2 regions of the Exiguobacterium sp. s95 genome follow, and region 2 is predicted to be linked to the other one. Evidence: a T-box and tRNA genes for the amino acid it is inferred to sense, from the RefSeq annotation. Region 2 holds a T-box; the other holds one or more tRNA genes.

Region 1 (3,427 bases), on a different contig from region 2:
TTTTTCACACATGTCTGCATTTGACAATAGTACGGCACAACCCGAGTTCGGGAACTCTTCGACTCCGTGACGGACCCAACCGACACAGTGTGGATCATCGAGATAATCTTCTTGTTTCCCGTATGCTTTATGGTAGCGGGCGTACAGCAATGCATCGATCATCTCTTTTTTACCTTCGACTGGATGTGGTCCTTGTACACCGTAATAATCGCCGTAAAAGACACACGGATAACCGTCTTTACGAAGGAGAACGGATGCGTAAGCATGTTGTTTAAACCAATCATCGACCCACGACTCAAGCGATTCGCCTGGTTGCGAATCATGGTTGTCAACGAATGTAACAGCATTCGTCGGGTGCGACTCAACAAGTGTATCTGCGAAGAGCATCGTCAAATCAAATTTTTTCCCCTGTTCTGATGCTTCGTGGAACTTATAATGAAGCGGAACATCGAATAAATCAATTGTATAGTCGACGCTATCTAAGAAGTGACGACAATCATCTAAGTCAGATTTCCAAAATTCACCGACCATATAAAAATCTTCTGGATTTTCACCCATCATTGATTTCGCGAATTCATTGACGAATTCGTAATTGATATGCTTGATTGCATCGAGTCGGAATCCTTGGCAATCGAGTGTATCCTTGAACCAATGCCCCCAGTCGATCATTTCCTTGCGGACTTCAGGATGATTGTAATCGATGTTCGCAAACATCAAGTAATCATAGTTCCCGAATTCGCTATCGACTTGGTTGTTCCAGTCTTTATTTTTTCCGGAAATTTTGAAGACGCCGGTTCTTTCTTCTCGCGCATCAAAATCCGTTCCGTTAAAGAATTCATGATTCCAAACAAAATCAGAATACTTCCCGTCACGTCCTGGGAAAGTAAATTTTGTCCATGCATCGATTTCGAATTCTTCTGAAATTTCTTTCGACCGATCTTCTGGGTTAACTTCGACGACATTAATCGTCTCCAGTTCATCTGCTGCCGCCTTATGGTTCATGACGACATCGGCATAAACAGCGATATCATTTTCATGTGCCACTTGAATTGCTTCAAGTAGTTCGTCTTTCGTCCCGTATTTCGTCCGAACCGTTCCTTTTTGATCGAACTCACCTAAATCATAAACATCGTATATCCCATACCCTGTGTCTTCATCTGATTGCCCCTTAGAAGCTGGTGGAATCCAAACAGATGTGATGCCTGCAGCACGAAGCTCCGGCGCTCTCTCTTTTAAACGTTGCCAATGCTTCCCATCATTTTCTACATGCCACTCGAAAAACTGCATCATTGTATGGTTACGTTCCATCTCTCTTCGCTCTCCCTCAATTACTATAGTATGAATATTATTACAATATCTTTAATATTCCCCAAGCGAACAAAAATAAACGCACACCCCTAAACAGGAGTGTGCGTTTCTTAAATGGACCCTGCAGGACTCGAACCTGCGACCGGACGGTTATGAGCCGTCAGCTCTAACCAGCTGAGCTAAGGGTCCTAAAGTAAATAGTAGCGGCGGAGGGAGTCGAACCCACGACCTCACGGGTATGAACCGTACGCTCTAGCCAGCTGAGCTACACCGCCATAATGAATTAAAACAACTACAATTAGATTAATGGAAAGCATCTAAAATGTCAATAAATTATTTCACAAAAATAAAGAGAGACTTCTTTACAGAAGTCCCTCCCGCTTATATTCATTTCATTCAAGCCGTTCCCGAACGTTGTTCGAGTACTAAATCTGTAATATTGACGGCGTGATCGCCAATCCGTTCGAGGTTCGATAACAGATCAACAAAAATCATACCCGCTTGACCTGTACACTCCCCGGCATTGACGCGTAAGACGTGGTGTTTACGGAATGAACGCTCGAGTGAATCGAGTTTCCCTTCTAATTCAAGGACTTGGCGTGCTAACGAAACATCATCACGTTCAACTGCTTTGATTGCCGTATCGACGATTTTTTGTGTTAGAACGTACATTTCATCCAACTCTTTTTTCGCTTTTGGCGTAAATTCAATCCGGTTGACGATTTGGAAGTCAACGAGTTCGATTACGTTTTCGACATGATCACCAATCCGTTCGAAGTCATTGACCGCATGCATTAAGAGCGAATGGTCATTCGATTCACGTTCAGAAAGATCGTTCGCCGCCACTTTGACAAGGTAGTTCGTGACTTCCGTGTTCAAATGGTTGATTGCATATTCAATCTGACCAGCGTCAGAAACATCTTTTTTATCATGGGATTGCGTGTAGCGATGTGCTTTACCGAGTGCTTCTTTCGAGAACTCACCCATCCGTAAGACTTCCATTTTTGCTTGGTTAAGCGCAAGTGAAGACGATTGATTCAAGATGTTTTGATCCAAATGACGTGGTTTTGAATCGACTGTCGTGTCTGTTCCCGGAACGACCTTTTTAACAAGCCATGCGATTTGTGCGATGAACCAACATTGAATCAATGTGTTGACGACATTGAACGTACCATGTGCAAAGGCAATTTGCATTTTCGGTTCAAGATTGAGTACACCTGTGATCCAAGCGATGAACGTCGAGAACAAAGGTAAGGCGACTAAGAAAATAATCGTACCGACGATATTGAAGATGACGTGTGCTGCTGCTGTCCGTTTTGCGGCAATCGATGCACCGAGTGCTGCGAGTACTGCCGTGATCGTTGTTCCGATATTATCCCCGAATAAAATCGGGAGGGCTGCTTTGATATCAATCATGCCACCAGAGTATAGCTCCTGCAAAATACCAATCGTCGCAGAGGACGACTGGACAAGGAACGTAAAGACCGTCCCGACGAACACACCGAGTAACGGATTATCTGACATCGAAATCGTCAGTTCACGGAACCACTCACTTGATTGAAGTGGTTTCATGCCGTCACCCATCAATGTCAAACCATAGAACAAGGCACCGAAACCGAAGAAGATTTGTCCGATGTATTGAATCCGTTCTTTATTGAAGAAGAAGATGAGAAACGCACCAAGCGCGATTGCAGGAAGGGCTGCTTCCTTGACGTTAAAGCCGATGATGAAGGCCGTGATCGTCGTTCCGATATTCGCCCCCATGACGACACCGATTGCTTGACGTAAATTCATCAGACCCGCGCTGACGAGTCCAACGACGATAACGGTCGTACCTGACGATGATTGAATCAAGACCGTGACGACAATACCGGCAAGAATTCCGAGTAATGGGTTCGATGTGTATTTGTCTAAAATGTAACGAAGTCGGTCCCCTGCTGTTTTTTGGAGCCCATCTCCCATATACTTAATACCGAATAGGAAAATACCGAGTCCACCAATAAAAGTGAAAATCATTTCCTGCAAATCATAATTCATCGTTTCATCTCCTCATATCTAAAAAAGTGGGATTGATTTTTTGTTAAGATTTTATTGTTTCAACCTCTCCTATTATGTAAAG
Region 2 (3,427 bases):
GGATTGGGGCAATCGTATTCCCGATTGACTTCGACATCTTCCGTCCTTGACCGTCTAATACGAAACCATGACTGACGACTGCTTTATACGGTGCTTTTCCCGTTGTCGCAACAGCTGTCGAAAGCGACGAGTTGAACCAGCCACGGTATTGGTCTGAACCTTCGAGGTAAAGATCAGCCGGACGCTCTAGTTCTGGACGCGTCGCCAGCACACCGGCATGTGACGAGCCGGAATCGAACCAGACATCCATGATGTCTGTTTCTTTTTTGAACTGACCATTCGGACTTGCCGGGTGCGTAAAGCCTTCCGGCAATAAGTCGATTGCTTCGCGTTCATACCAGACGTTCGAACCGTGCTCTGCGAACAAGTTCGCGATATGGTCGATTGTTTCCGGTGTAACGATTTCTGTTCCGTCTTCTGCATAGAAGATTGGAAGGGGCACGCCCCATGCACGTTGACGCGAGATGACCCAGTCGCCACGATCTTTAAACATGTTGTGAAGACGTGTTTCTCCCCATGCCGGTACCCACTGCACATCTTTGATTTCGTCAAGGATTTCCGCACGGAAGTCTTTAATCGACGCGAACCATTGTGGTGTTGCCCGGAAGATGACCGGTTTTTTCGTCCGCCAGTCGTGCGGATACGAGTGTTTGATGAACGATAGTTTCAACAATGCGCCCGCTTTTTCTAACGCAAGACCGACTTCTTTATTCGCATCTTCATAGAACATGCCTTCGAATCCTGGTGCTTCCGCCGTCATGACCCCTTTATCATCGACCGGGCAGAGGACATCGAGTCCGTATGCTTGTCCGATGCGATAGTCATCTTCCCCGTGTCCAGGTGCCGTATGCACGACGCCGGTTGCTTCCGCCGTAACATGATCACCGAGCATGACGAGTGATTCACGGTCATAGAGCGGGTGTTTGGCTTTCATGTATTCGAAATCTGCTCCATTGAAGACACGACCGACTGTCGCGTCTTCCCATCCGAGTGCCTCGATGACTTCAGGAACAAGCGCCTCTGCGACGATATAACCTTTTCCTTCGTACTCGATCCGGGCATACGTGAGTTCCGCACTGACAGAGATTCCGAGGTTTGCAGGAATCGTCCACGGCGTCGTCGTCCAGATGACGAAGTGATCGGTTGGCTCTAAGATGTTATTTCCTTCTAAGACAGGGAACGCAACATAGATGGCAGCAGAACGTTTATCATGGTATTCGATTTCGGCTTCTGCCAGTGCCGACTCAGAAGAAGGTGACCAGTAGACTGGTTTTTTTCCTTTATAGATATAGCCTTTGTTCGCCATGTCACCGAAGAGGCGAATTTGCGCCGCTTCAAATTCCGGTTGGAGCGTGATGTATGGATTATCATAATCACCGAGAACACCTAAACGCTTAAACTGTTCACGCTGATGATCGACTTGTTCGAGCGCATATTTCGCACACAACTCACGGAACTCAGCGACCGACATCGTCTTCCGATCGACACCTGATTTTTGGAGCGCTGTTTCAATCGGTAAACCGTGTGTATCCCAACCCGGTACGTACGGTGAACGGAAACCATTCATCGATTTGTAACGGACGACGATATCTTTTAAGACTTTGTTTAATCCGTGCCCCATGTGAATATCACCGTTTGCGTATGGTGGTCCATCATGAAGGATGAAGGTTGGTTTCCCAGCATTTTTTTCTTGAACTGCTTGATATAAGTTCATCTCGTTCCAACGTGCCTGCATGTCCGGCTCACGTTTCGGCAAGTTACCTCGCATTAGAAATTCAGTTTTCATCATCAGTAATGTATCTTTGTACTCCATCTGGCATTCCCTCACTTCTTTTAATTTAACATACAAAAAAAGCCAAACACATCCCTGGTATAGGGACGAGCTTGGCTTGAACTCGCGGTACCACCCTACTAGTAGTTCAACCGTACGAACTACCACTTAAGAGCCCGATAACGGGGGCGAATCGGTGCGACTTACTTAATGGTTCAGTCTCACACTCGAAGGGGATATCCATTCTCACTTACTGTTCGGGCTCACACCAGTCCCCGATTCGCTTGCAGCAGTCTGATTAAGACGTGTCCTTGTCATTGATTTAAGTTATATGACATCGTCGTCATTATACGCAACTGCCGGAATCTCGTCAAGCGCACCACGGGTCGAACTATCAAACGCGTCCCAATCATGGCTTGCCAATAACTCCATCTGCGCATCGATCAAGACTTTAAAACGATTACGGTACAATTCGATTTTCTTACGCATCTGTTCGACTTCAAAGTCTGTCCGTTGCGCTCGACGCTGTGCGGAATCTTGCAGTTGTTCCGCTTCACGCTCGGCTTGTTTTAAAATCAAGCTTGCTTCTTTCGTCGCATTGGCCTTGACTTCTTCTCCTGCTTCTTGGGCAACGATGATTGACTTGTTTAACGTCTCTTCCATCGAACTGAAGTAATCGACACGCGATTGCATGTTTTGAATCACTTCTTGCTGTTGACGGTTTTCCCGCAACAACATTTCAAAATCCTTGATGACTTGATCAAGAAATTCGTTGACCTCATCCTCGTCATAGCCGCGAAACTTACGTGTAAATTCCTTATTATGAATATCAAGTGGCGTCAATGGCATGATGAAATCCTCCTCAGCATTTTTTAACCTTTTAATAATCCGTACTGTAATTTAATCCGGTCGCGTTTCGTCGACCCTAAAATAGCCGTCAATTTGACGCGGCCTGTTCCACGGAGCGAAAGCAAATCGCCTTCTTCAAGCATGAAGCTTGGATCTTCGACGATTTTATAATTCACTTTACTTTCCCCTTGTTTAATCAAACTCTGTGCTTTTTGTCTCGAAAAACCAAGCACTTCGCTGACGACAGTATCAAAGCGGAGCGAACTGACGAATCCAAGTTCTTCTTGCCATTCCTGTTCTTTGATCTTCAATTGGTCTTCTAGTTCGACGCGAGATAAACGAATTTTCGTTTTCCCTGCCCGCTCGACGTTGACTTCGATATAAGAAGCAACGTCTTCTGCGACTGCGAACTGAACGACTTGATCTTGAATGACGACGTCACCGAACTTGCCGCGTTTCAGACCGACGTTTAAGAGCGTACCTGTTACTTGTCGATGCGATAGTTCAACGAATTTTGTAGGATAATGAATACGATAGATGGCAATATCAAAGTCGCTCGCATCAAGTTCGTAGTAATCAGGCGCAATTAGTGCCCGCTGTCGCTCTGCCCCTTCGAAACCGCCCTCAAAAAAGAGGGCACATTTCGTTCCGACGAGTTCACGTGTGATTTGCTGTTCGCGTGGGTCAAGAAAATCTGTCAGTTTAAACGTATAGGTCGCTTCGACATGATCGATCCAGTTTAAGACAAGATCGACGAACTCCCGCTCATGTCCGCGATAGTGATCATAGACGCTCATTAGAAGAAGA

What was found. A T-box is a leader RNA that pairs with one kind of tRNA and senses whether it is charged. The one in region 2 lies ahead of ileS (isoleucine--tRNA ligase), so its partner is inferred to be a tRNA-Ile.
Region 1: it has a tRNA-Ile gene. The T-box ahead of ileS (isoleucine--tRNA ligase) is inferred to sense a tRNA for this amino acid. The anticodon was not compared.

What each region holds. Positions count from the first base shown of each region.
Region 1 covers NZ_JACSMM010000003.1:182,964-186,390, reverse strand. The annotation lists gene KNP99_RS08155 (alpha-amylase) at 1-1,308, opposite strand, end outside; tRNA gene KNP99_RS08150 (tRNA-Ile) at 1,424-1,497, opposite strand; tRNA gene KNP99_RS08145 (tRNA-Met) at 1,510-1,583, opposite strand; gene KNP99_RS08140 (Na/Pi cotransporter family protein) at 1,705-3,345, opposite strand.
Region 2 covers NZ_JACSMM010000001.1:814,268-817,694, forward strand. The annotation lists gene ileS (isoleucine--tRNA ligase) at 1-1,813, opposite strand, end outside; T-box leader at 1,872-2,098, opposite strand; gene KNP99_RS04440 (DivIVA domain-containing protein) at 2,099-2,620, opposite strand; gene KNP99_RS04445 (YlmH family RNA-binding protein) at 2,644-3,417, opposite strand; gene KNP99_RS04450 (YggT family protein) at 3,417-3,427, opposite strand, start outside.